3 regions of the Pseudomonas sp. BB438 genome follow, and region 1 is predicted to be linked to each of the others. Evidence: riboswitches for the same ligand, from Rfam matches in the RefSeq annotation. Region 1 holds a riboswitch; each other region holds the start of a gene.
What was found. Region 1 has a riboswitch for cobalamin ahead of AC1ZV1_RS07450 (TonB-dependent receptor plug domain-containing protein). Riboswitches for the same ligand answer to the same signal wherever they lie in the genome.
Positions count from the first base shown of each region.

Region 2: linked by a shared signal. The riboswitch ahead of cobO (cob(I)yrinic acid a,c-diamide adenosyltransferase) and the one ahead of AC1ZV1_RS07450 (TonB-dependent receptor plug domain-containing protein) in region 1 are both predicted to bind cobalamin.
Region 3: linked by a shared signal. The riboswitch ahead of cobW (cobalamin biosynthesis protein CobW) and the one ahead of AC1ZV1_RS07450 (TonB-dependent receptor plug domain-containing protein) in region 1 are both predicted to bind cobalamin.

Region 1 covers NZ_CM170001.1:1,591,221-1,600,591, reverse strand. The annotation lists gene AC1ZV1_RS07455 ((2Fe-2S) ferredoxin domain-containing protein) at 1-230, opposite strand, end outside; gene AC1ZV1_RS07450 (TonB-dependent receptor plug domain-containing protein) at 230-2,143, opposite strand; cobalamin riboswitch at 2,295-2,501, opposite strand; gene AC1ZV1_RS07445 (VOC family protein) at 2,575-3,003, opposite strand; gene AC1ZV1_RS07440 (class I SAM-dependent methyltransferase) at 3,063-3,791, opposite strand; gene AC1ZV1_RS07435 (cupin domain-containing protein) at 3,959-4,327, shown strand; gene AC1ZV1_RS07430 (GlxA family transcriptional regulator) at 4,328-5,326, opposite strand; gene AC1ZV1_RS07425 (cysteine hydrolase family protein) at 5,429-5,977, shown strand; gene AC1ZV1_RS07420 (LemA family protein) at 6,142-6,738, shown strand; gene AC1ZV1_RS07415 (M48 family metallopeptidase) at 6,750-8,660, shown strand.
Region 2 covers NZ_CM170001.1:5,041,113-5,050,483, forward strand. The annotation lists gene AC1ZV1_RS23205 (cobyrinic acid a,c-diamide synthase CobB) at 1-1,136, opposite strand, end outside; gene cobO (cob(I)yrinic acid a,c-diamide adenosyltransferase) at 1,165-1,776, opposite strand; cobalamin riboswitch at 2,064-2,285, opposite strand; gene AC1ZV1_RS23215 (ABC transporter permease) at 2,416-3,561, shown strand; gene AC1ZV1_RS23220 (ABC transporter ATP-binding protein) at 3,558-4,343, shown strand; gene AC1ZV1_RS23225 (MlaD family protein) at 4,344-5,282, shown strand; gene AC1ZV1_RS23230 (ABC-type transport auxiliary lipoprotein family protein) at 5,279-5,911, shown strand; gene AC1ZV1_RS23235 (acyltransferase family protein) at 6,174-8,174, shown strand; gene AC1ZV1_RS23240 (hypothetical protein) at 8,230-8,481, opposite strand; gene AC1ZV1_RS23245 (hypothetical protein) at 8,683-8,889, opposite strand; gene AC1ZV1_RS23250 (hypothetical protein) at 8,988-9,371, opposite strand, start outside.
Region 3 covers NZ_CM170001.1:728,803-738,173, reverse strand. The annotation lists gene mapR (GntR family transcriptional regulator MpaR) at 1-539, shown strand, start outside; gene AC1ZV1_RS03570 (ATP-binding response regulator) at 839-2,638, shown strand; gene cobM (precorrin-4 C(11)-methyltransferase) at 2,721-3,467, opposite strand; gene AC1ZV1_RS03560 (cobalamin biosynthesis protein) at 3,464-3,880, opposite strand; gene AC1ZV1_RS03555 (CbtA family protein) at 3,958-4,668, opposite strand; gene AC1ZV1_RS03550 (CbtB domain-containing protein) at 4,833-5,021, opposite strand; cobalamin riboswitch at 5,123-5,341, opposite strand; cobalamin riboswitch at 5,413-5,607, shown strand; gene cobW (cobalamin biosynthesis protein CobW) at 5,843-6,895, shown strand; gene cobN (cobaltochelatase subunit CobN) at 7,011-9,371, shown strand, end outside.

The sequences.
Region 1 (9,371 bases):
GCCAACTCGGCGCGCAACCAGTCGAGGTAGGCGCCGTCAGCGGTGGGTTCCAGGTCCACCAGCAGCAGCTCGCGATCCTCGGCCAGAAGCTCACGCACCCGCGCCCACAACGCATCGAAACCTTCGCCGGTGTCGATGCATTCGACACCGGCGAAGCGCGCCGCCACCTCGCGGTGCAGGCGCTCGCCCTGGGCACCGGCCAGCGGGCCGACCAGCAGGATGGCCTTCATCAGAAGCTGAAGGTGTAGCGCAGTTCGGCGGTACGCGGCCGGCCGAGGTTGTCGACCTGGCGGATACCGTTGCTGGTGCGGCCGGTGGCGTAGTCGCGGTCCAGCAGGTTCTCCAGCAGGAGGCTCAGGCGGTGTGCGCGGGCGGCGTCGAGGTAGCGATAGGCATCGCCGTCAAGCACGGTGTAGTGGCCGTAGTCGTCGTCCTGCGCGCTGACGATGGAGCCGACGTAGCGCGTGGCCAGGCCGGCGCCCCAGAGGCTGTCGTCATAGCCCAGGCGCAGGCGGGCAAAGAAGTGCGGGATGTTGTTCACCGTCACGCCTTCGCGGCTGTCCACCCGATTGCGCGTGGCGTCGGCGGAGAGCTGCCAGTGCCGGCCAACCTGCCACTGGCCGTTGGCTTCCACGCCGCGCACGGTGATCTCGCCGTTGCCGTTCACCCACTGGTCGCCCGCCAGGGTGATGAGGTCGGTGATCTCGCGGCGGAACAGGGTGACGCTGCCGCTCCAGGGCTGCTCGAACAGCTCGCCGGTGTAGTCCAGGCCCAGCTCGGCGTTGCGGCTGCGTTCGGGCTTGAGGTCGCGGTTGCCGACTTCGTCGCCCGGCTCGTTGACGAACAGTTGCTCGGCGGTGGGCAGCTTGAAGGCCGTGCCGAACTGGCCGCGCAGCTTGAGCTGCTGCGTGAGGTCATAGAGCGAGGTGAGCATCCACACGGTGGCGCCTTCGCCGCCGGAAATTTCCTCGCGGCGCACACCCAGGCTCGGGTGCCAGTCAGGCAGCGCCTCGATGTTCGGCCGCAGCTGGGCGTAGAGCGCGTGGGATTCGGCCTTGTCGTTGTCGATGATCAGCACATCGTCCTGGCCCTTGTACCACTGGCTGTCATTGCCGAAGACCAGCTCGTGACCGCCCGCAAGCCTGGCCTTGCCTTCGAGCTGCGCCCCCCAGTCGGTGAAGCCCCAGTAGTCGTTGTGGTTGAGCACCTGGGTGCCGCCGCCCTGCAGGTTGTAGACGCGGTCGTAGCGGGTGTCCCAGTCGTTGATGTGGGTCTTGGCGAACCAGCTGAAGTCGTCGCTGACGCTCTGCTGGAAGGTGGCCGTGGCGATCTGCTGCACGCGGTTGTTGCTGGTGTGGTGGTTGGACGTCGGGCGGGCGAAATCCAGCTCGGCGTCGGCGTACTGGTAGAACAGCTCCAGGCGCGAGGCATCGCCGATGGCCTGGATAGCCTTGGCACCGAACACATTGACGTCATAGGAGCGGCGCTTGTCGCTCACCGTGTCGGTCATGTCGCGGTCGCGGAACGGCTGGTAGCCGTCGGAGCGGTTGTGGCTGACGTAGGCCATCAGGCCGAGGTCGCCCAGGCCGTTCTGCACGATCTTTTCGGCGCGGGCATCGCCGCTGCGCCCCTTGAAGGTGTCCAGGCCGAGGTTCGCCTCACCGGACGCTTCGCGGCTGCGGGCGCTGCGGGTGACGATGTTGATCACGCCGGACACCGCCTGGGTGCCGAACAGCAGGCCCTGGCCGCCCTTGAGCACTTCGATGCGCTCCACCGCGGTAGTCGGCAGGGTGTCGATGTAGATGCCGCCGTAGAGGCGGTTGTTCAGGCGCACGCCGTCCAGCAGGATCAGCGTGTCGTCGTTGCGTCCGCCCAGCAGCGAGTAGGTGCCGTAGTCGAACGGCCCGTTCTTCGGCGCGACGAACAGGCCGGGTACATACATCTGCAGCACGCGCGTGATGTCGGCGCTGGGGCCGGCGCGCTCGATCTGCTCGCGGTCGATGACCTCCAGCTTGCTGCCGTAGCGGGCCATGTCGGCGACAGTGTTGGATTCCACCGAAGGCGCGCTGACGACTTCGTCGGCCAGGTCGAGCGGCGCCGCGACCAGTTGCGCGCTGAGGGCGCACAGGGGGAGAACAGGCATCCAGCGCAGGGCACGCCGGTTCTGTAACGGGAGTTTGGGTGACAGGGAGAAATGCAAGGTGATCGCCTCGAAATCGGGATTTCGCAGGCGGCGCAGCGACACCCGGAACGAGCGCGCCCCGGGAACCGGCTCACGCCCGCCCACCGCGGGTTTGCCAAACAGGTTCCAGGCCGGTCTCCGGGCTTGCGAGGGTCCTGGGGCATCCGCCTTCCCATGCTGGTGCACAGTGGCCTACTGGATGCTCCGCTCGCTTACCGTTGCGGGGGCAGCGCCGGACTGATCGCACGAGGGCGACGCACCGGCTTCCCGTTTCACCCCACGCACGGCGGCGGGGGGCACCTGAAACGGGGCGCATCTGAACACCGAGCGCCCGAAAGCGTCAAGCGCGGGGCTTGGGCAGGATGTTGCGGAGGAGGCGCGAACGCGCGGCATCAGTGCCAGGGATCGTAGGTGCCGAAGCTCCAGATGTGCCCCTCCGGATCACGGCAGGTGAAGCCCTGGCCGCCGTAGTCCTCGTCCTTGATGTCGATGACGATCTGCGCCCCGGCGTCCACGGCCGCGCGGTACGGCACCTCGGCGTCCTTCACCACCAGGTAGATGCTCTGGGTACAGCCGCCGACCTCGTCGGGCTGGCGCATCAGCCGGCCGTATTCGTTGTCGTGCAGCGACCCGAGCATCACCAGCCCGCTGCCGTCGGCCAGCGCCAGTTGGGCGTGGGCGATGCCGCCGTGCTCGTCGGCGACCACCAGTTGCCGCTGAAAACCGAAGGTCGCGCACAGCCAGTCGATAGCCTGGGGCGCGTCGCGGTAACGCAGGCAGGGAATGACACTGGGGCGGGCGATGGGAGCGGGCGTGGACATGGCGATCTCCGGGCAAAACGAACGCAATGTTCTGAGCATAGTCACCCGCTTTTCACACCTCAGCGCTGCGCGGCGACCAACAGCAACATGGGACGCTCGCGCTCCTCGGCGAGTGCCGGATCGGCCTGCACCTGCCCGGCGCTGGGCCCCCAGTCCTCGACATGGCGCACGCTCAGCCCCGAGCCAATCACCGCATTGAGGACGCTGCCGAGGGTGCGGTGGTACTTGAGCACGCCCTTGGCCAGCCAGTCGGTGCGACGCTCGCCCTCGTCCTGGTAGTGGTCCACCGGCCAGCAGCGGCGACCGTTGGCATCGACGATCCAGCCAGGCGCCAGCGAGGCCATGTAGATCGGGTGCTCGATGGAGAACACCAGGCTGCCACCGGGGCGCAGCGCGTCGTGCACGTTGCGGAAGAAGTGCGGCAGGTCTTCGAGGTAATGCAGGACCAGCGAACTGTAGGCCAGGTCGAAGGCTGCGGTGGGCAGTTCGAGCTGGTCGAGGTCGGCGTGGAAGTAACTGACCTGCGCGGCCTCGGTGGTTTCCCGCGCGCGGTCGAGCATCTTCTGCGAGACGTCCAGCCCACTCACGGTGCGGGCGCCCTGCTCCGCCGCATAGCGGCAGAACCCGCCGTAACCGCAGCCGAGATCGACCACGTCGAGGCCCTCCAGCGGCGGCAACAGGGCACGCAGCGCGGCCCATTCCGGCGCGCCGTCCAGCCCGTGCTGCGAGCGTGGCAGCTGGGCGTAGGCCGCGAAGAATTCAGGGTTGTCGTAGATGTTCTGCGCCATGGATCGGCACCTCCTTTCTGACGGACCAAGGGCCGATTGTCTGCGTCAAGGACGGGGCCGGCAACCCGATGAGGTCAATGCGGCGGCAATCGAAGCGCAAATTCCTGCAAGACCGTCGGTCAGGTCAACCGTAGTGTCAGGACTCCATTTCCAAGGAGAAAGACACCGTGACCCAGCGCCAATCGATCAACCTGCAGGACAAGCTCGGCCGCATCACTGAGACCTGGCAACCGCGCGTGATCGCCGAGATGAACGACTACCAGTTCAAGGTGGTGAAACTGCTGGGCGATTTCGTCTGGCACAGCCACGCCGACACCGACGAGGCCTTCATCGTGCTGGACGGCGAGCTGCGCATCGACTTCCGCGACGGCCCGCTGACCCTGCGCGCCGGCGAGCTGTACGTGGTCCCCCGCGGCGTGGAGCACAAGCCGTATGCCGAACGGGAGGTGCAACTGATGCTGATCGAACCGCGCGGCGTGCTGAACACCGGCGATGAGGGCGGCGAGCGCACGGCGGAAAACGACCGCTGGATCTGATCAACCCCTGCCGGCAAGGTCGTTCGGCTTTGCCCCAAAGCGCTTGCGATAGTCGCTCGGCGCCATCCCGGTGATCTTGCGGAAGGTGCTGCGGAACGAGCCCGGATCGAGGTAGCCGACCGTGTAGGCGATGTGGTCCACCGTGCCATTGGTGAACTCCAGCAGCTCGCGCGCCTTGCCAACCCGCAGGTGCTGACAGTACTCGGTGGGCTTGAGCCCGGTGGCCGCGCGGAAGCGGCGCAGGAAGGTGCGCTCCTCCAGGCCGGCCTGGATGGCCATGGCGGTCAGGCTGACGTCCACCGCGCCGTTGCCCTGCAGCCAGTGCTGCACCTTGAGGATGGCGGCGTCGCCATGCCCCAGCAGCGGCGCGAAGTTGCTGCCGCATTGCTGCGCGCTGTCGCTGTGTTCCACCACCAGGAAACGCGCGGTGCGGTTGGCGACGCTCGGGCCGAGCAGGCGGTCGACGATGCGCAGGCCCAGCTCCGACCAGGCCATCAGCCCGGCGGAAGTGATCAGGTCGCCGTCGTCCACCATGGGCTTGTGCGCTTCCAGACGTACGCGCGGGAAGCGTTTGGCGAAGGCCTCGGCGCCGCTCCAGTGGGCGGTGGCACTGCGCCCGTCGAGCAGCCCGGCTTCGGCCACCAGCAGGCCGCCGATGCACACCGAACCGACGATGGCGCCCTCGCCATGGCGCGCCGCTAGCCAGTCGGTGAGGTTGCGCAACGGGGCGGCGTCGGGCAGCCCGAACAGCGACGGCGGGACAAGCACGGCGACCAGCCGGCTGTCGACGCCTGGATGCGTGTCGAACACGCGGCGGGGCTCGCCGCCGTCCTCACCGGACCAGTGGCTGACGCGCAGCGCCGGCAACTGCTGCGCGGCCTCTTCGCCGGCGACGCGCTCGGCCACGGCGAACAGATCGGTCAGCCCGTGCAGCGCCGCCGTCTGCACACCGGGATAGAGCAGCAACCCGATCTCGACGACGCTCCGTTCCACAGCCATTGTCAGTTTTCCCCCGGTTATTGTCGTTCCGCCTGATCCCCGCGCGGCGCGCGGCAAACCATACTGGTCGCACTTCCTCACCACTCAATAAGGAATTCGGAAATGGCCAAGCAAGCGCTCATCCTAGTGGATATCCAGAACGACTACTTCCCTTCCGGCAAGTGGCCGCTGGTCGGCATCGAAGCCGCCGCCGACCAGGCCGCCAAGGTGCTGGCCGCCTTCCGCGAACGCGGTGACCTGGTGGTGCACGTGCGCCACGAGTTCGACAGCGCCGACGCCCCGTTCTTCGCTCCCGGCAGCGACGGCGCGAAGATCCACGGCAAGGTCGCCAATCTGCCCGGCGAGCCGGTGGTGCTCAAGCACTTCGTCAACGCCTTCCGCGACACCGACCTGAAGGCCATCCTCGACCAGCACGGCGTGGAGTCGCTGGTGGTGGTCGGTCACATGAGCCACATGTGCGTGGATGGTGCGGTGCGCGCCGCTGCCGACTTCGGCTACCCGGTGACCGTGCTGCACGACGCCTGCGCCACCCTGGACCTGGAGTTCAACGGCGTGAAGGTACCGGCCGCCCAGGTGCACGCGGCCTACATGGCATCCCTGGCATTCGCCTACGCCGACCTGGTGTCCACCGCCGAGTACCTGAATCGCTGATTCATGTCGCCCCGGAAAAGGGTCTCCAGTGAGGCCCTTTTTCATGCAGAAACGCTCCGTAACACTGCCGACGAACCGGCGAAGCAAGACGTGAGAAGCTGCGCAACACTCGGCCGGCTTTCCGCTATCATCGGGCCACATTCGCCTGCCGATAAGGACATCCCATGAGCGTTTCCTCGATCATTACCCTTGCCATCATTGCTGGCGTCATCTTCCTGCTGATCAGCGTGTTCAACCGTCTGGTGGCGCTGCGCAACCGCTACCAGAACGCTTTCGCGCAGATCGAAGTGCAGCTCAAGCGCCGCTACGACCTGATCCCCAACCTGGTGGAAACCGCCAAGGCCTACCTCAAGCACGAGCGCGAGACCCTCGAAGCGGTCATCGCTGCGCGCAATGCTGCGGTCGCCGGTCTGAAGGCCGCGTCCGAACAACCCGGCGACGCCGGCCGCATGGCGCAACTGGCCGCCGCCGAGAACGCCCTGGGCAGTGCCATGGGTCGCCTGAACGTGACCCTGGAAGCCTACCCGGACCTCAAGGCCTCGCAGAACCTGCAGCAGGTCAGCGAGGAGCTGTCGAGCACCGAGAACAAGGTCGCCTTTGCCCGCCAGGCGTACAACGACGCGGTGATGGAGTACAACACCTATCGCCAGTCGTTCCCCGCCAACGTCCTGGCCACCACCTACGGTCACAGCAAGGACGCCAGCCTGCTGCAGTTCGAGGACAGCAAGGACATCCAGGCCGCGCCGAAAGTCGCCTTCTGACCTGAACGAAGATGAACTTCTTCGAACACCAGGACCGCGCCCGCAAGCAGACCGGGCGCCTGGTCCTGCTGCTGACCGTCGCCGTGGTCTGCCTGGTCACCATCACCAGCCTCGCGCTGGGCTGGCTCTGGCGTCACCTGGGCGAACCGGCGCTGCACGTCACCTCGCGCGCGTCGTTGCCCGATCCGGAGCTCTACCTGTCGGTGGCCGCCGTGATCATCGGCGTGGTCGTCCTCGGTGCGCTGTACAAGCAGGTGCAACTGAGCGCCGGCGGCAAGGTGGTCGCCGAGAGCCTGGGCGGCCGCCTGCTCAACCTCAGCGCCGGTAATGCCGACGAGCGCCGCCTGCTCAATGTCGTCGAGGAAATGGCCCTGGCGTCCGGCTCGCCGGTGCCGCCGGTGTACGTACTGGAAGATGGCTCGATCAACGCCTTTGCCGCCGGACTGACCCCACGCGACGCAGTGATCGGCATCACCCGTGGCGCCATCGAGCAGCTCGACCGCAACGAATTGCAGGGTGTGATCGCCCACGAATTCAGCCATATCCACCACGGCGACATGCGGCTCAATACGCGGCTGACCGCCCTGCTGCACGGCATGCTCCTGCTCGGGTTGATTGGCGGCATGCTGCTGCGCGGCTGGAGCGACACCAGCACCGGCATCCGTATCAGCAGCCGGAGCAGCAGCAACGACAAGAACGGTGGCGGCAGCGTGGTGCTGCTGGTGATCGGCGCAGGTTTGGTGCTCTATGTGCTGGGCTATGTCGGCACCTTCTTCGGCCAGTTGATCAAGGCGTCGGTGAGCCGCCAGCGCGAGTACCTGGCCGACGCCTCGGCGGTGCAGTTCACCCGCGATCCCTCGACCATCGCCGGCGCGCTCAAGAAGATCGGCGGCAATCCGCTGGGCGCCCTGCTCAGCGCGCCGCGCGCGGCCGAATTCAGCCACATGTACTTCGGCGACGGCGTGGGCAGCAGCTGGTTCGACACCCACCCACCGCTGAAGGACCGCATCCGCCGCGTCGATCCGGGCTGGGACGGCCGCTACCCGGCATTCGAACCACGCCTGGACGTGGCGCTGATGAACAAGGACGCCTGGAGCGCCGTCGTCACCGGCCAGCCTTACCAGCCCAGCGCCGTGGACGTCGCGGTGGCCGCCGTCGGTGCGCCGACCGTCGCCCATCTGCAGGAAGCCCGCAGCACCCTGCAGCGCCTGGACGAGCGCCTGCAACGCGCCGCCCACGACACCGAGGGCGCCGAGGCACTGATCTACGGCCTGCTGCTGGACAGCGAGCCCGGCCTGCGCGCGCGCCAGCTGGAAGCGGTCAAGCAGCGCCTGAACCTGAGCCTGGCGCTGCAACTGGACCTGCTCGAAGAATCGCTGCTGCGGCTCGACCCCGGCCAGCGCCTGCCGCTGCTGGACCTGGCGATGCCGGCGCTCAAGCAGCTGGACACCCAGGCCTTCCTCGCCCTGCGCGAGAACATGGCGCTGCTGATCAAGCTGGATGGCAAGGTGAAGCTGCTGGAATGGACCCTGCTGCGCATCGTCGAGCGCAACCTGCAGCCGGGCCGCGGAAAGATCGGCAACGTGGCGTTGGCCGAGCTTGCCGAAGCATCCGCGACATTGCTGGCCTTGCTCGCCCGCGTCGGCGAGGCCGGCGACATGGAGACCGAGCAGGCCTTCGCCGATGCCTGGAGCGGCCTGCCCTTCCCGCCTCGACCCTTGCCGGCGGAAGGCAGCCTGCGTGATCTGGAAGGCGCCCTGAAGAAGCTGGAGCAACTGCGCCCGCTGCAGAAGCCGCAACTGCTCAAGGCACTGGCGCGCTGCATCGAGCACGACGGTCGCATCAGCACCGGCGAGGCGGAGCTGATGCGCGCGGTGGCGGATATCCTGGATTGCCCGATGCCGCCGTTGCTGGCGGCCTGACGCTATATCTGGTAGGGCGCATAACCCGGAACGGGTTATCCGCCGATGCCACCGCGGCGGATAACGCTGGCGCGTTATGCGCCCTACGAAGCTGGCGGCGTAGGGGAGTTGATGGGTATCGCTTCGCTCCACACCATCCTACGTTCGTGCCTCGCCGTGATTTCAGTGGGGATAGAAACTCCGATCGCGGACAAGGTCCGCTCCTACAGGAGGGCTCCGTGCCATGCGGTTCGCGAGCAAGAACTAGGCGTCCCCCTCGATCCTACGAAGAGCCAATGCGCCGCTCTGGCTCTTAAGGTCTTCCAGAGAAATATCCGCACACTCCGAATGCCCCGTTCAGGAGGCCTCGTTGAAGCGGAGTTTCAGGGGTTGAGCGACATGGATGTCGCGAGAGCTGCGATGGGCTAGGGACGGCCCTTCGCAGCGTGCCCCTGAAACTTCGTTTCAACGAGGGAATTTTTCGCCTGGGCGAAAAACCGGATGTCCGGGGGCAAGCCTTTTGGTTACTTTTCGGCGTTTGGAAAAGTGACTCGCCCGAGGGGGCGAAACAGGAAGTCCGCGCGCACGCCGAAGCGGCGCTTAAATACCCAGGCTGAAGCAACACGTCGGCCCTGCCGACGGATCGCGGGCATGGGCTAGCCTCCCCGCCCGTCCCACAGTTCAGCGCCATCGAATACGTAGTCACCCGCATATCCCCAGCGAGCCCATCGC
Region 2 (9,371 bases), 3.2 Mb from region 1:
AGCGAGTGGTGGAAGGTGTGTCCGCGCAGGGTGCCTTCGGGCAGCGCCACCGCCTGCAGCGCCAGCGCGGCGAGACGTTTCTGCATGCGTGCTTCGCCCGGCAGCAGACCGAGCAATTCGGCACGCTCGCCGGCCACGTCGGTCAGCGCGTCGAGCAGATAGAGCATGCCGCCGCATTCGGCGAGGATCGGCTTGCCCATCTCATGGTGGGCGTGGATCGCCTGGGCCATAGCGCGGTTCTCGGCCAGCGCCTGCAGGTGCAGTTCCGGGTAGCCGCCCGGCAGGTAGAGGCTGTCCACGTCCGGCAGCGCTTCATCGCGCAGCGGCGAGAAGAACACCAGCTCGGCGCCCAGCTCACGCAGCAGGTCGAGGTTGGCCTGGTAGAGGAAGGCGAAGGCGTTGTCCCGCGCCACGCCGATGCGCACGCCATCGAGGCGGGAAGACTCGCTGCGCGGTTCGGGCGCGGCAAAGCTCACCGGCAGCGGCAGTTCGGTGCTCGCGCTGGCGGCCAGGGCATCGGCAGCGGCGTCCAGGCGGACGTCGAGGTCGGCCAGCTCATCAGCCTGCACCAGGCCGAGGTGGCGGCTGGGCAGTTCCACGTCGGTATCGCGCGGCAGCGCGCCATACCAGCGAATCCACTCCGGCAGGCTGTCGCGCACCAGGTCGCGGTGACGCTGGCTACCGATGCGGTTGGCAAGCACGCCGGAGAACGGCAGGTCGCTCTGGTAGGTCGCCATGCCAACGGCCATGGCGCCGAAGGTCTGCGCCATGGACTGGCCGTTGATCACGGCCATCACCGGCACATCGAAGCGACGCGCCAGGTCGGCCGCCGAGGGCGAGCCGTCGAACAGGCCCATCACGCCTTCGATGAGGATCAGGTCGGCCTCGCCGGCCGCTTCCCAGAGCAGGCGACGACTGTCGTCCTCACCGACCATCCACAGGTCCAGCTGGTAGACCGGCGCGTCGCTGGCGCGGGCGAGGATCATCGGATCGAGGAAATCCGGGCCGCACTTGAACACCCGCACCTTGCGCCCGAGGCGGGTGTGCAGGCGCGCCAGGGCGGCGGTCACGGTGGTCTTGCCCTGGCCGGATGCAGGGGCAGCAATCAACAGTGCGGGGCATTGGCGCGAGGTCATCGGGCACGCTCCGCCACAACGAACGGCATCAGAACTCCACCCCTTTCTGCGCCTTGATACCGGCCTTGAAGGCATGCTTCACCAGGCCCATCTCGGTCACGGTGTCGGCGGCGTCGAGCATCGCCGGCTGCGCACCGCGCCCGGTGGCGACCACGTGCTGCATCGGCGGCCGGGCGGCGATATCGGCCAGCACCGTGTCCAGTTCCAGGTAGCCGTGCTTGAGCGCGATGTTCACCTCATCCAGGACTACCAGGCCGACCTCGGGGTCGGCCAGCAACTGGCGCGCCACGTCCCAGGCGAATTGCGCCTTGGCGATGTCGCGCTGGCGGTCCTGGGTTTCCCAGGTGAAGCCTTCACCCATCACGTGGAAGCTGACTTCCTCGGGGAAACGGCGGAAGAACGCCTCCTCGCCCGTGGTGGCGGCGCCCTTGATGAACTGCACCACGCCCACCTTCATGCCGTGCCCCAGCGCGCGGGCGACCATGCCAAAGGCGGAGCTGCTCTTGCCCTTGCCGTTGCCGCTGTTGACCAGAAACACGCCGCGCTCGCCCTGGGCCTGGGCGATCTTCTCGTCGACTACCGCCTTCTTGCGCTGCATGCGCGAGCGATGGCGCTCGTCCTTTTCCGGGGATTCAGTCATGGCAAGGTTCCTTCTGAAACGGCTTGTACGGATGAACGGGATGGCACAGCCGTCAGGCTGCCAGCCGGGTGGCAGCGAACGGGGGATGGAATGGGCAGGGATGCACCGCAGGCACGCAGAAGCGCCATGCAGCAGTGGTCGCCCAGCACGAGGGCTGTCGACCTGAGGAATAGGGAATTCACCTGAAGGATTCTCCGCCGCTCTCACCCGCGCGGCACTGACCAGTCGGGGCAGGCGGAGGACGGCAACGCGCGGCGCAGGGCCGGCGTCGGCAGCGCCTCCCGCGATGCCATGCGATGCAGCAGGCCGGTCTCCGGGCTTGCGAGAGGAAGCGTCTGGCGTTTCCGAAGAACCGCGCCTTCCCATGCCGAGGCACAGTGGCAGTTTGCGGTTCGAAGCTCGCTTACCGTTGCGGGGGCAGCGCCGGAATGGTCGAACGCATCGACTTCACCGGCTTCCCTGTTTCACTCGCGGCTTGCGCCGAGAGCACCTGAAGCAGGCGCGCAGCTTAGTGGCTGGCGGCCTGGGGCGTCAATTGAACAGACTGCCGCTGGGCTCCTTGCGCGAGGCGGCAAGGGCTCTAGAAAGCCTCACACAAGTCAAGTGGTCAGGCCGCGTAAGTTCGCTAGAATGCGAGTCATGACGACGACCGCCCAACCCGGCCAGCTTCAGTACGACACGTCCGCCACCCCGCCGTTGATGCATGTCAGCGGTGACTGGACGCTCGCGCACTTTGCCACGCTCGAGGCTCAGGTGGCCGCACAGCGCAGTGCCGAATCGCCCGGCGCGCTGGACTTCACCGGTCTTGGGGCGCTGGACACCGCCGGCGCCGCCCTGCTCGCCGAGATCATCGGCGGCGCGCGCATGAGCCAGCTGGAGCAGATCGCCCGCAACCTGCCCGCCGAACGCCAGGCGCTGCTGCGAACCGTCGGCAGCGCGATCACCCAGTGCCGGCTCGACGAAAAGGCCCCGCCGCCCGGCAATGCGCTGGTCGATGTGCTGGAGCGCATCGGCATCGCCTCGCTCACGTTCAAGGACCATCTGATCGGCGTGCTGGGTTTCATCGGCCTGACTCTGCAGACGCTGCTGCGCAACCTGCTGCGTCCGCGTCGCTGGCGACTGACCTCGCTGGCCGCACACATGGAAGAAACCGGGCTGGACGCGGTGCCGATCGTCGCCCTGCTGACGTTCATGGTCGGCGCCGTGGTGGCCTTCCTCGGCGCCACGGTGCTGCAGAAGTTCGGTGCGGCGATCTACACGGTCGACCTGGTGGGGTTCTCCTTCCTCCGCGAGTTCGGTGTATTGCTCACGGCGATCCTGCTCGCCGGCCGCACCGCCAGTGCCTTCACCGCGCAGATCGGCTCGATGAAGGCCAATCAGGAAATCGACGCCATCCAGGCCCTGGGGCTGGATCCCGTCGAGCTGCTGGTACTGCCGCGTGTACTTGCCCTGCTGCTGACCCTGCCGATGCTGACTTTCCTGGCGATGATCTCCGGCATCTTCGGTGGCGGCGTGGTCTGCGCACTGAGCCTGGACATCTCGCCGCGCATGTTCCTCTACATGCTGCAGAACGACATCGCCGTGCAGCACTTCCTGGTCGGCATCGTCAAAGCCCCGGTGTTCGCCTTCATCATCGCCGTGATCGGCTGCCTGGAAGGCTTCCGCGTCAGCGGCAGCGCGCAGTCGGTGGGCGAGCACACCACGTCCAGCGTGGTCCAGTCGATCTTCGTGGTGATCCTGCTGGATGCGATGTTCGCGCTGTTCTTCATGGAGATGGGCTGGTGAGCGAGCCAATCATCGTCGTCCGCGACCTGGCCAACCGCTTCGGCACCCACGCCGTGCACGAGCACCTGGACCTCGACGTACTGAAAGGCGAGATCCTCGGCGTGGTCGGCGGTTCGGGTACCGGCAAGTCGGTCCTGCTGCGCAGCATCATCGGCCTGCGCCAACCCAGCGAGGGCAGCGTGCACGTGTTCGGGCAGAACCTGCCGGCGCTGCCACCGCTGGAGCGCTCGAAGCTCGAACGACGCTTCGGCGTGCTGTTCCAGAATGGCGCGCTGTTCTCCTCGCTGACGGTGAGCGAGAACATCTGCCTGCCGCTGATCGAGCACGCCGGGCTATCCCGCGCCGATGCGCAATTCATCGCCAAGGTGAAGATCTCCCTCGCCGGCCTGCCGCCGGACGCCGGCGCCAAGTACCCGGCCGAGCTCTCCGGTGGCATGGTCAAGCGCGCCGCGCTGGCCCGCGCCCTGGCGCTGGACCCGGATATCCTGTTTCTCGACGAACCCACTGCCGGCCTCGATCCGATTGGCGCGGCGGCCTTCGACCAACTCATCCTGACCCTGCGCGACGCCTTCGGCCTCACCGTGTTCCTGGTCACCCACGACCTGGACACCCTCTACACCATCTGCGACCGCGTCGCCGTGCTCTCGCAGAAACGCGTGCTGGTGGTGGGGCCGCTGGACCAGGTCGCCCAGACCGACGACGCCTGGGTGCAGGACTACTTCCACGGCCCGCGCGGCCGTGCCGCGCTGCAGGCCACCGAACACCTGCGGGAGGAAAGCTGAATGGAAACCCGTGCCCATCACGTGCTGATCGGCCTGTTCACCCTGGTCGTGTCGATCGGCGCGCTGCTCTTCGCTCTCTGGCTGGCGCAGTCGAGCAACGACCAGAAGTACAAGGTCTACGACGTGATCTTCAACGAGGCGGTGACCGGCCTGTCCGAAGGGGGCACGGTGCAGTACAGCGGCATCCGCGTGGGTGACGTAGTGTCCCTGCGCCTGGACCCGAACGACCCGCGCAAAGTCCGCGCGCGCATCCGCGTCTACGACAGCACCCCGATCCGCGAAGACACACGCGCCAAGCTGGCCCTCACCGGCGTGACCGGCCAGGCCATCATCCAGCTCTCCAGCGCCGCCCAGGACAGCCCGCCGCTGACCGGCAAGGACGGCGAGGTGCCGGTGATCAAGACCATCCCCTCGCCCTTCGCCAAGTTGCTGGCCAACGGCGAGGACATCGCCACCAACATCAACAACCTGATCAACAACGTGAATCGCATGTTCTCCCAGGAAAACGTCGACCGCATCAGCCGCACCCTCGACCACATCGACCAGGCCACCGGCGTGGTCGCCGAGCAGCGCGACGACATCCGCCAGACCTTCAAGGAACTGGCCGCCGCCAGCGAGCAGGCGCGCATCACCCTGGCCAACGCCAGCCAGTTGCTCGAACGCGCCAACCAGACGCTGGGCGGCAAGGGCCAGGACATCCTCGACGACACCCAGAAGACCCTCGCCTCCCTGCGCACCAGCAGTGAACGCGTGGAGCAGTTGCTGAACAGCAACTACGACTCGGTGAATGGCGGCCTCAATGGCCTGGGCGAGATAGGCCCGGCGGTCCGCGAACTGCGCTCCACCCTGGAAGACCTGCGTGGCGTCACCCGCCGCCTGCAGGAAAACCCCACCGGCTACCTGCTCGGCCGCGAGCGCAACAAGGAGTTCCAGCCATGACCGCCCTTCCCCGCGTGCTCGGCGCCGTCGCCCTGATCAGCCTGCTGGGCGCCTGCTCGATCCTCCCGGAAGCGGAAAGCCCGGACTTCTACCTGCTGCCGGCAACCCAGCAACCCGCGCGCAGCAACGCCGCGGTGAACTGGTCCCTGCGCGTCAGCGCCCCCACCGCCAGCCTGGCGCTGGATAGCAACCGCATCGCCGTGGTGCCACAGGGCAACCAACTGAGCAGCTACCAGGGCGCGCGCTGGAGCAACCGCGCCCCGGGCCTGCTGCGTGATCGCCTGCTCGACGCCTTCACCGCCAGCGGCAGCATCGCTGCCCTGAGCAGTGACGAGACCAGCCTGCAGGCCGACTTCGACCTGACGGGCGAGCTGCGCGCCTTCCAGAGCGAATACCAGAACGGCAAGCCGGTGATCCACATCCGTTACGACGCCCGCCTGGTCCGCACCCTCGGGCAACGCATCATCGCCTCGCGCACCTTCGAGGTCAGCCAGCCGGTGGATGGCAAACAGGTGCCCGACGTGGTCAGCGCCTTCGGCAAGGCGGCCGACCAGTTATCCGACCAGGTAGTGCAGTGGACGCTGCAGCAAGGGCAGCGACAACACACCACACCACCCTCCACGCCCTGATGAAAAAGGCCGGCTTTCGCCGGCCTTTTTCATGGGCGCCCAGGGATAGCCGAATCCGACGGAACCTTCCTTCACGGAATCTGCTCATATTTTGTACAAAATCTGCACAACATCTGTCGGAGCATCAGTGCCCCGCTGATAGCATTTACGTATCAGGCGAGATACATTTCCGCGCCCCGCCGGGCCAACCGGCGGCGTCCAATTTTCTCGCATGGTGCTGTCCCGGCTTGCAGCGCCCGATTTGCAGTTCGAGGAACCTTCGTTGCGCAGTCCAGGCAGTTTCCGCCACGACATCAACGGCCTGCGGGCCTGGGCGGTTGTCGCGGTGGTTTTGTATCACTTCGGTATCAGCGGCTTTACCGGCGGCTTCGTCGGCGTGGATGTCTTCTTCGTCATCTCCGGCTACCTGATGACCGGCATCATCCTGGGTGCCCTGGCTGCCCCAGCCGGTTTCTCCTTCTGGAACTTCTACCTCGCCCGTGCGCGCCGCATCCTGCCGGCACTGCTGGTGCTCTGCGCGGTGCTGCTGGCCCTGGGCTGGTTCTTCCTGCTGCCATCGGATTACCAGCGGCTGGGCAAGCATGTGTGGGGCAGCGTGCTGTTCACCTCCAACCGCATGTTCATGAAGGAAGCCGGCTATTTCGACGTGGCCTCCCATGACAAGTGGCTGCTGCACACCTGGTCACTGTCCGTGGAGTGGCAGTTCTACCTGCTCTTCCCACTGCTGCTGGTGGCCGCGTGGCGCTGGCTCGGCGGGCACCGCTGGATGCTGGCGCTGCTCGGTTCCGTGGCGCTGGCCTCCCTGGGCTATTGCATCCTGCTGGCCGACAAGGCCCCTTCACAGGCGTTCTACTTCTTCCCCGCCCGTGCCTGGGAACTGCTGGCCGGCGGCGTCATCTTCCTGATCCAGGCACGCTGGCAACCCAGCGCACGCCAGAGCGTCTGGATAGAGCGAGCCGGCATGGGATTGATCATCGGCTCGCTGCTGCTCATCACACCGGAGATGAGCTGGCCGGGCCTGCTGAGTCTGATCCCGGTCGGCGGTGCCGCGCTGGTGCTGCTGGCACGGCGTGACGATGCCAGCCTGACCGCCAATGGCCTCGCGCAATGGCTGGGAATCCGCTCCTACTCGATCTATCTCTGGCACTGGCCGGTCGTAGTGGCCCTGGCCTACCTGGAGCTGTCCCGACAGCCACTGGCAATCGCCGTCGGCCTGGCGCTGACGCTGGTGCTGGGGCACCTGTCCTACCACTGGGTGGAGCAGCCCAGCGGCCACCGCCTTGGCAACCTGCGGCCAATGGCAGCGACTGCCGCTGCGGTCGCAGCCATGCTGGTGGTGATGGGGCCGGCAAAGGTGGTGCGCAAGGCGGACTTTGCGAATCGTCTGCCCGAGGCCGTGCAACGCGTGGATGACGAGCGCGATAACCGCAACCCGCGCCTGGACGAATGCGACGCCAGGACCGAATGCCAGTACGGCGGCCCGCACACCCGTGCCATCGTGCTGGGCGACAGCCATGCCCAGGCCATCGTGAATGCTATCGTCGCCAGCCTGCCCTCCCCCAACGACGGCGTCCTGTTCATCGGCACCAGCGGCTGCCCGATCATCTTCGGCGCCCAACTGGACACGCCCAAGCAGGAAATCTGCCAGAAGATTCTCGGCCACCTGCAACAACGCCAGGCCAGTCTCCTGCCGGGCACCCCGGTGATCGTGATCAACCGGGCGTCCTATTACCTCTTCGGTGGCCTGCCAGGCGAGGCGGACGAGACACCGAACAAACCGAAACTGTATTTCGACGAGCCCGAGGACACCGCCAGCAAGGCACTACTGGCCGAATACCGCGAGCACTATGTGGCCACTGCCTGCGCGCTGGCAATGAATCATCCGCTGTACCTGGTCCGTCCAACCCCGGAAATGGGCGTGCGCGTGCCGGAGGCCATGGGCCGAGCCATGCTGCTCCAGCGCGAGCGCAAGCTGTCCGTGAGCCAGCAGACCTACCGTCAGCGCAACGCCTTCGTCAGCCAGGTGCAGGATGTTGCCAGCCAGCAGTGCGGTGCCCACCTTCTGGACCCGACCCCTTACCTGTGCGACGGCCAGCAATGCTCGGCCAGCCGCGACGGCCGTCCGCTGTACTACGACGACGATCACCTGAGCGAATTCGGCAATCGCCTGCTGGTACCGATGTTCCAGCCGATCTTCGTTGAGCGTCTCGCCGGTGAGGGTCATGCCGCTTCGCCCAGGAAGACAGAGCAATCGCCGCTCTGACCGGCACCAGCCGCATCGCAATCGATCAGAGTCCGGCATTCGCCGGGCTTTGGCTTCAATGGCAGTGATAGGGGCTTTCGCCTTCCAGTTCCTGTTCCGATTCCACGTCCCTGATGGTAACGATGGCCTTCGGGTAAACCGAGCAGAGCGAATTGCGCACGGTGTAGATGCCGCTGCCGTGGGCGAGGAACTTGCCCTTGCTCAGCTCCTTGCCCGACTCGTCGTGAGCGGTGACCTCGTAGTTGCCGGTCATGGTGATGCAGCCGGCGAGCGTCAGCAGCGAGAAGATGGGAACGAGGACTTTCATTGATTCTCCTTTGACGCGAGGCGCCCCTGCAGCCATGGCAACGGGGGACGCAGCTGTCGATCCTTGACGTATTCGCGAGAGCGGGAAGTTGCCAGCCGACCTGGCCCGGCGGATGCGAATACGACCTGAAACGGTCGTCGCAGTTCAGCCAGCGCTCCCCGCAAGCGCGCTGGTTGACGGTGTTTCAGATGAGAGGTTATCTCAGCGCTTGCCCATGGAGCGACGCGAGCCGCGCGGGTGTGGCGGACGGTACTCTGCCTTGTCGTGCGTCTTGCGGTGCTGGTAGGCGCCATTGGCCTGCTGCTGCGCAGCAAGGGCGGCCTTGGCCAGCTCGGCCAGGGAGAGCGTGGGGTGTTCTTGCGCGTTGTCGGCGCTTTCGTCGCGGGGCGGCTGCTGAGAGGACGTCATGGGTAGACCGGTTCTGAAAGGTATGAAACGGCGCACATGATAGCCGAACTCGCCCTGCTCCGGCTGCCCGTCCGCGCGAGCGGCACGGGCAGCATCTGTCAGGTCGGCGGGAAGAGCGTGTCCGGACGGGTGACGTACTCGGTCGCTTCTGCTTCAGTCATCACCCAGATCTGGCTGATCCGACTGTCCAGGCCCATCTTCAGGCCGACGAACTTGCCGCTGATCTTCGGCAGCATGCCATAGACCATGAAGCGGTTATTCTCATCGCGGATGCGGATGGAGACCGACAGCGGATAGCTCACGGTCTTGTTGTACAGCCCAAGCGTGACGACCTGGCGCAGCAGGCTGGGCTTCGGCCGTTTCAGGGTGATTACCGGATACACCGCGCTGTCGACGAAGCCCACCATCATTCCCGAGGGTATCACCCGGTCCGCCAGCGCCGGACTGCTCAGCCCCAGCATCAGGGCCAATGCGCCGAGCAA
Region 3 (9,371 bases), 860 kb from region 1:
CCCAGGCGCCCAAGCCGGTAAAGGCGTTCGACAGCGACGGGCTGGTGATGCACTGCAGTTCCTTCTCCAAGAGCCTGGCGCCGGGTTACCGGGTCGGCTGGGTTGCCGGTGGGCGCTACGCCGAACAGATCGAGCGGCTCAAGCTGATGACCAGCCTGTCGGCCTCGGTGCCGGCCCAGGCGGCCATCGCCGACTACCTGCAGCACGGCGGCTACGACCGCCACCTGCGCAAGCTGCGCCACGCCCTGGAAAGCCAGCAGCACGCCATGCTCGCCGCCGTGGCCCGGCACTTCCCCGCCGCGACTCGCGTGACGCGGCCCAGCGGCGGCTACTTCCTGTGGCTGGAGCTGCCGGAGCACATCGACGCGCTCAAGCTGTTCCAGCTCGCCCTGGCCCAGGGCATCAGCCTCGCGCCGGGGCCGATCTTCTCCGCCACACGCCGCTTCGGCCATTGCCTGCGCCTGAACCACGGCCACCCGTGGACGGCGACCAGCGAACACGCCATGGAAACCCTCGGACGGATCATTCACTCTTTGTAGGGCTACGCTGCAGGACTGATCCGCACATTCGGAAACGTTCTGTACCTATGCGGCAAGTTGTCGCAGGAATACGCTGTCAGGCAGGAAAACCCGGACGAGGGAAGCTGCCATGGATTCGGAAGGCCTGACGATCCTGCTGACGGTGTGCGCCGCACTCGGCGTGCACCTGTGGGTGCGCTGGTACCTGCGGCGCGGAGTGATGCCGCGCGGGGACCCGTGGCTGGCATGAACGACTGGGCGTGACCCGCGGGGGTTGCCCTACAGGCAACGCTTACTGATCACCCACCACGGACGGCCCGATGAACCTCTGGCAGCGCGACCTCAGCCATTCCCCCTACGCCGAAGCGGTGCGCGCCGAGCAGTTCGACGTGCTGCGGCGCAATTCGCCGTTCTCCATCATTGCCGCCTATCTCGTTGCCGGCCTGACCACCTGGGTGCTCAGCGATGCCCAGCCGTTGATGCTCCTGTTCGCCTGGTTCGCCGCGCAGACGGTGCTCGGCGCCCTGCGTCTGTGGCTGCTGCGCCGCTATGACCGGCTGCGCGGCGACGATACCGGCGCCCGGCACCGTTGGCTGATCCAGGTGATGCTCACTACTGGTCTGTCGGGCGTGCTCTGGGGCTTACCCGCTGCGTACTGGGTGACGGTGCTGCCGGTGTCGCTGCAGATGTACGTGGTGGTGATTCTGCTCGGCCTGGGCACGGGCGTGATGAACGCCTACAGCATCGTGCTGCCGTTGTTCTACCTGTTCATCGTGCCGGCCTTCACCCTGCCCTTCGCCAGCCTGCTGGTGCTGCTGCCGGACGCCCTGAGCAAGACCCTAGGCGCGGCGGCACTGGTCTATGCCGTCACCATCTGCGCCTTTGCCTACCGCTTCCACGCGACCCTGGTGGACTCGCTGCTGCTGCGCTTCGAGAACATCGAACTGCTGCAGAAACTCAGCATCGAGAAGGAGGCCGCCGAGCGCAGCGACCAGGCCAAGACGCGCTTCCTTGCCTCCGCCAGCCACGACCTGCGTCAGCCGACCTACGCCCTCGGCCTGTACCTGGGCGCGCTGCAGAAACGGCCGCTGGACGACGCCAGCCGCAACCTCGTCGAGCATATTTCCCGCGCCCTGGCCGCGCAGGGATCACTGTTCGATGCGCTGCTGAACATTTCGCGGCTCGATGCCGGCATCGTCCAGCCCAGCCTGCAGTCCTTCTCCCTGGCCGAGCTGCTGGAGCGCATCGCCGAGGATTGCCGCGTACAGGCCACCGAAAAGGGCCTGAGGCTGCGTGTGCGAGCGGGCGCGCCCTTCGTCAGATCCGACCCGGCGCTGCTCGAGCGCATCCTGCGCAACCTGGTGGAAAACGCCATCCGCTACACCGAGCGCGGCGGCGTGCTGATCGGCTGGCGCCGCCGTGGCCGGCAGGTGCGGGTGGAGGTCTGGGACAGCGGCCCGGGGATTCCCGCCAGCGAACGGCAGAAGGTGTTCTGGGAATTCCATCAGTTGAACAATCCCGAGCGCGACCGCAGCAAGGGCCTCGGCCTGGGGCTGGCCATCGTCCAGCGCACCGCCGCCCTGCTCGATCATCCCCTGACACTGCATTCGCGCGAAGGCCAGGGCAGCGCCTTCATGCTCGACCTGCCGCGCGCCACCGCCGTGCAGCCGCGCCCCGTGGCCCCCCCCGCGCCACGCAGCGTGGTCGGCAGCGACAAACTGATCTACGTGATCGAGGACGACGCCGAGAACCGCGAAGGCCTGCGCCTGCTGTTCCAGAGCTGGGACTACCGCCACCGCATCGTCGCCGACGTGGCCGACCTGCTGGACGACCCGGCGGCTGCCCGCGAGAAGCCCGACCTGATCATCAGCGACTACCGCCTGCGCGACCACCAGACCGGCCTCGACGCCATCGAGCGCCTGCACCTGCACTACGCAGACGACTGGATCGCCGCCATGCTGGTCACCGGCGACACCGACCCGCGCCTGCTCGCCCAGGCCGCCGCCCACGGCTGGCCGCTGCTGCACAAGCCGCTGGCGGCCGAGCAGTTGAAGGCGATGATCGATGAGCAGCTGGGCGACCTCGAACCGCTGGACGACCAGGCCGAGCAGTACCTGTAGGAGCGAGCCTGCTCGCGAACCACCCTCTCCGTGACTCCAGAGCCGGGTGGTTCGCGGGCGAGCTCGCTGCTGCGAAGCGCATCTACGGCCGATACAGGTGCGCATGCCCCGCGCTGTACAGCGACGAATCGGCAAAGCCCTCCGCGCCCAGCACCCGGCCCACCAGGATCAGCGCCGTACGCCTGAAGTCCTTGGCCTCTGCCTTGGGCAGGATGTCACCGAGGGTGCCGGTGACCTGGTCCTGGTCCGGCCAGCTGGCACGGTGGATCACCGCGATGGGGCAGTCCGCGCCGTAGTGCGGCAGCAGCTCGGCGACGATGTTCGCCAGCTGGCCGACGCCCAGGTGAATGGCCAGGGTCGCGCGGTGTTGGGCCAGCTCGGCGAGGGACTCGCCCTCGGGCATGCGCGTCCGGCTGGCGTAGCGGGTGAGGATCAGCGTCTGCGAGATATCCGGCAGGGTCAGCTCGCAACCCAGGATCGCCGCGCAGGCGGAGGTCGCGGTCACGCCGGGGACGATCTCGTAAGCAATACCCAACTCGCGCAGGTGACGAATCTGCTCGCCGATGGCGCCGTACAGCGACGGGTCGCCGGAGTGCACGCGCGCTACGTCCTTGCCCTCGGTCTCGGCCTGCGCCAGCAGCTCGACGATCTCGTCCAGGTTCAGCTCGGCGGTATTCACCACACGCTCGGCGCTATGCCCATCCAGCACCGCCGGCGGCACCAGGGAGCCGGCGTAGAGGATCACCGGGCAGGTGCGGATCAGCCGCTGGCCCTTGACCGTGATGAGTTCGGGGTCGCCCGGGCCGGCGCCGATGAAATAGACCGTCATGACGGCTCCTGTGCGGATTCGACGGGGATGAAGGCGAGTGCGCAGGTGGCTTGCTCGCTGCGACGCTTGCCCACCAGCAGGCGTGCCGGCGCGCCACCCTGGGCCTCGGCCTGCAGCAACGCCGCGGCCTCGGCCACGCTGGCACTGCCACTGGTCGCACGCACGACGTCCGACGGATCCCCCAGGCGCTTCTCGCAGGTCGCGAGCTGCGGCGGCGTGAACAGCACCAGCGGCAGGTCGAGGGCGGCTGCCAGGGCAGTCAGCCCGACTTCGTCAGCCTTCAGCGTGGCGCTGGCCAGCGCGGTGAGGTTCGACTCGTCGAGACCTGCTTCGGCCAGCGTATCGCGCAGCAGGGCTTGCAGTTCGTCGAGCGGGCAGCCGCGGCGGCAACCGAGGCCGGCAACCAGCGTCATGGTCGCTCTCCTTGCAGATGAAAATAAAAACCCCGCAGACGGCCGGGCCGGCTGCGGGGTCGAGCATAGCGCCTGGATCAGGCCGAGGGTGCGAAGCGACGGAACAGCCAGGCAGCGATCAGGCCGAGTGCAGCCCAGAACACCGCGTTGGTGACCAGCGAGGCGACGATGAACTCGTGAGCCAGGCTTTCCGGTGCGAGGCTGGAATGCACGTCCGGCTGCGGCGCACCGATCACGTGCGGCACCACCAGCAGGGCGAGTCCGACGATACGTAGCGCCCAGTGGCGGCCGAACACCAGCAGCGCGAGACCGGCGGCGGTGGCGGCGGCAGTGCCGATCCACCAGGTCTGCCGCAGGGTCAGGTCAGCGGCGGCGGTGCCGGGGACTTCCGGCGGCAGGCCGAGGGACGGCGCCAGGGTGAACACGGCGAAACCGGCGAGGCCCCAGAGCAGGCCTTCGGAGGTCTTGCCCGGCTCACGCAGGGTGAACAGGCCCGCGAGCATCAGCGCGAAACCCACCGCGACCACCAGGTTGCCGCCGGTGGTGGAGAGGATGCGCTGCCAGCCATCTTCCGGCTCCCAGGCTTCCGCATCGTGCTGATGGCCGGCGACGGCGCCATCGGCATGCTCATGGACGTGCTCTTCGACCAGCGCGGCGGCGGGTTCGGACTTTTCGTAGGTTTCCGCCTTCAGAATCAGCGGGGATACCCACAGCAGCTGGACCACGGTGAGCACCAGCGCGGCAATCAGACCGGCGAAACCGGCGGTCTGGGCGATTCGTTTGATCATGGGTTCGTTCCTTTTCCTTCTCCGAGCCATCGAATCGAGCGAGCTAGAGCCAGGCAAGACGAAGGATCGCCGGGGACGCGGAGTGGACTGCTGTCCATGAGCCGTCCACGGCGATTCTCCAACGCAGCCTGGCCGACGCGCAGCCGATTGAACTCAGAACCGCATCAGTGGCAGGGGAAGCCTGCGCTGTGGCGAGTATCGTGGGCGGCGTTGTGTACCGCGTCGATGTGCGAGAAGCCGGCGAAGTACACCAGCAGCGCACCGAGCAGGCTGGCGCCAACGGCCAGGCTGATGCGCTTGGAAAGGGGGATGGAAGTACTCGACGCCTGTTGCGTCAGGATGCTGCTGGACATGAACGTTCCCTCTGAAAAGAGTGAGAACGCAGAGGTTGAACGCATTCGAACGCGCCGGATCGGTCGCGCCACGGCCTGCGCCCGCCCACCGCGGGTTTGCCAAAATGTGAGGATTCCAGGCCGGTCTCCGGGCTTGCGACGCCAGCGAGAAACTCTCGCCGGATGGGCCAGCCTTCCCATGCCTTGGCACAGTGGCTACTGACGACCCTCGATGCGCTTACCGTTGCGGGGGCAGCGCCGGACTGGTCCTTGCGGACGCACCGGCTTCCCGTTTCACCTCGCACGCGTCGGCGCGAGACACCTGAAACCGCGCTAGCTGACCACGGCAGTCACGCAGCGTCAACTGCGCGTCAACCGATCCCCGGCGATTGACCGTCCCGGCCGCGCTGCGTAGCCTTCCTCCCTTCGAGGTTCTCCGGCGCTGGCCGGAGCTAAGAGGGAACGTGGAAATCTTCGGATGCGCCACGGCTGCCCCCGCAACTGTGAACAGCCTGTCTCTTCATGCGCCACTGCCGATTCGGGCGGGAAGGCGAAGAGACGATCAAGGGCTGTGAGCCAGGAGACCTGCCTCGTGACTGGTTTTCGATCTGCTGCGCGTCGGCCAGGCTGCGCTGGAGGATCGTCGTGGACTGCTCATTGACCACAGTCAACTCCGCGTCCCCGCCAATCCTCCGCCTTGCCTGGCTCTGGCTCGCGAGATCCGGAACCGGTTCGTTATCAACAGACAACCGGGCGGGGTGATCCGGTGGCGACCTTCGTTGCGCGGCGAACCCGCGCGCGCGCCCTTCATCCGCCTTCAAACTTCCGCTTGCGAGGCGCGCATGAAAACCCTGGCCAAACTCCCCGTCACCATCGTCACCGGCTTCCTCGGGGTCGGTAAGACCACCCTGCTCCGCCATATGCTCGATAACGCCGAAGGCCGTCGCATCGCGGTGATCGTCAACGAATTCGGCGAGCTGGGCATCGACGGCGAGATCCTCAAGCAGTGCTCCATCGGTTGCAGCGAAGAAGAAGCGGTCGGCCGCGTCTTCGAGCTGGCCAACGGCTGCCTGTGCTGCACCGTGCAGGAAGAGTTCTTCCCGGTGATGCGCGAGCTGGTGGCGCGCCGTGGCGACCTCGACCAGATCCTCATCGAGACCTCCGGCCTCGCCCTGCCCAAGCCGCTGGTACAGGCCTTCCAGTGGCCGGAAATCCGCAACGCCTGCACCGTGGACGCGGTGATCACCGTGGTCGACAGCCCGGCCGTGGCCGCCGGCACCTTCGCCGCCCACCCCGAGCAGGTGGACCAGCAGCGCCAGCAGGACCCGAACCTGGACCACGAGTCGCCGCTGCACGAACTCTTCGAGGACCAGCTGGCCAGCGCCGACCTGGTGGTGCTGAACAAGGCCGACCTGCTGGACGCCGACGCGCTGGCCCGCGTACGCGCCGAGGTCGCTGAAGAACTGCCGCCGGCGGTGAAAATCATCGAAGCCAGTTCCGGCCAACTGCCGCTCTCGGTGCTGCTGGGGCTGAACGCCGAGGCCGAGCTGCACATCGACAGCCGCCCGACCCACCACGATCACGAGGGTCACGAAGATCATGACCACGACGAGTTCGACTCCTTCCACGTCGACCTCCCGGAAGTGGAAGAGCGCGCCCTGCTCGACGCGCTGAACGCGCTGGTCGAGCGTCACGCCGTGCTGCGCATCAAGGGCTTCGTCGCCATCCCCGGCAAACCCATGCGCCTGCTGGTGCAGGGCGTCGGCAAGCGCTTCGACAAGCACTTCGACCGCGCCTGGCGCAGTGACGAAACCCGCAGCACCCGCCTGGTGGTGATCGGCCAGGAGCTGGACCAGGACACCATCGCCAACGAACTGCGTACCGCCCTGGCGTAACACCGCTTTTGTAGGAGCGAGCTTGCTCGCGAACAGCCTCGCAGCGGGGATTGGTTCGCGAGCAAGAGCTAGGCGCCCCCTCGCTCCTACGAAGCGCTAGAAACCGAGCACCCCCATGCACCTGCTGCGCACTCAACCCGGCGGCTTCGTCCCCGACGACGGCATCGCCCACCTGGCCCAGACGCCCGCCGAACTGGTGATCCTCTGCAGCGGCGATTCGCACCTGGCGCTGCTCGCCGAGGCCGCTCGCGCGCTGCCGGAGGACTACCCGAGCCTGCGCCTGGCCAACCCCATGCAGTTGCAGAATCACGCCTCGGTGGACCTCTACGTCGACGAAGTGCTGCAGCACGCCAAGGTCATCCTGATCTCGGTGCATGGCGGCGTCGGTTACTGGCGCTACGGCATGGAGCAACTGGTGGCGCTGGCCGAGCGCGGCACCACGCTGATCGCGGTGCCCGGCGACGACAAGCCCGACCCCGAACTCGCCGCCCTGTGCAGCGTCCCGCCGCAGGATGCCGAGCGCCTCTGGCAGTATCTGCGCCAGGGCGGCATGGACAATGCCCGGCAGTTCTTCGCCTGCCTCGCCAATCGCCATCTGCAACGCGACTACGCCTGGCACGAACCACAGACCCTGCCGCGCGTGGCGGTCTATCACCCGCACGTCGGCAGCTGCGACCTCGCCCGCTGGCAGGCCGATTGGAACCCCGAGTGCCCGGTCGCCGCCCTGCTGTTCTATCGCACGCACCTGCAAGCGGCGAACACCGGGTTCATCGACACCTTCTGCGAACGCCTGCAGGCGCAGGGCATCAACCCGCTGCCCATCGCCGTGGCCAGCCTCAAGGAAGCCGCGTGCCTGGATACGGTGGAAAGCCTGCTGGACAGCGCCGACGCCGAGCTGATCATCAACACCACCGGCTTCGCCCAGTCGAATCCGGAAGCGCCGCAGGACCGGCCCTTCCGCCGCGACGTACCGGTGCTGCAGGCCATCTGCTCGCTGGACAACCTCGACCTCTGGCGCGCCAACCCTCAGGGCCTCGGCCCGCGCGACCTGGCCATGCACATCGCGCTACCGGAGCTGGACGGCCGCCTCATCACCCGGCCGATCAGCTTCAAGGGCCTGGCCTGGCGCAGCGAGCGCAGCCAGAGCGACGTGGTCTGCTACCTGCCACACCGGCCGGGGATGGACTTCGTCGCCGAACTGGCGCGGCGCTGGATGCTGCTCTCGCGCAAGGCCAACGCCGACAAGCGCGTGGCGCTGATCCTGGCCAATTACCCAACCCGCGACGGGCGCATCGGCAATGGTGTCGGCCTCGACACGCCGGCGGCGGCGCTGAACATCCTGCGCGCGCTGGAGACTCAGGGTTACCCGGTTGCCGGCCTGCCCGATTCCGGCACCGCGCTGATCCAGCAACTGCTCGGCGGCGTCAGCAACGATCTCGACAGCCTCGACCTGCGCCCCTGCGCACAGAGCCTGGCACTGGACGACTACCTCGCCTGTTTCGCGCGCCTGCCCGAAGCCAACCAGCACGCCGTGCGCGAACGCTGGGGCGAGCCGCAGCAGGACCCGATGTTCCGCAGCGGCCGCATGATGGTCGCCGGCCTGCGCCTGGGCCTCGGCTTCGTCGGCATCCAGCCGGCGCGTGGCTACCAGCTCGACGCCGCGGCGATCTACCACGATCCGTCGCTGGTACCGCCCCACGGCTACCTCGCCTTCTACTTCTGGCTGCGCGAAGTGTTCGGCGCCGACGCGGTGGTCCACGTCGGCAAGCACGGCAACCTCGAATGGCTACCGGGCAAAGGCGTCGGTCTCTCCGAGGAGTGCTGGCCGGACGCGATCCTCGGCGCGCTGCCGAACCTCTACCCGTTCATCGTCAACGACCCCGGCGAAGGCGCGCAGGCCAAGCGCCGCGCCCAGGCGGTGATCATCGACCACCTGATGCCACCGCTGACCCGTGCGGAAAACTACGGCCCGCTGCGCGACCTCGAACGCCTGGCCGACGAGTACTACGACGCCTCCCTGCTCGACCCGCGTCGGGCCACTGAGTTGCGCGGCGACATCCTCACGCTGGTGCGCGAAACCTCGCTGGACCGCGAGCTGGGCCTGCAGCTGAGCGACGATCCGGAAAGCTGGCTGCCGCAGCTGGACGCCTACCTGTGCGATCTCAAGGAATCGCAGATTCGCGATGGCCTGCATGTGTTCGGCGAGTCGCCCGTGGGTGAACTGCGCCGCGATACGTTGCTCTCGCTGGTGCGCATTCCACGCGGCGATGGTCGCGGCGGCAACGCCAGCCTGCTGCGCGCGCTGAGCGAGGATCTGCAGTTGAGCCGTGACCCGCTGGATGAAGCTTTCGCCGAACCCTGGGACGGCCCGCGTCCGGACGTGCTGCTCGCGGTGAGCGACGAACCCTGGCGCAGCAACGGCGACACCCGCGAGCGCCTGGAACTCTTCGCCCTGCGCCTGATCGACGGCTCGGTC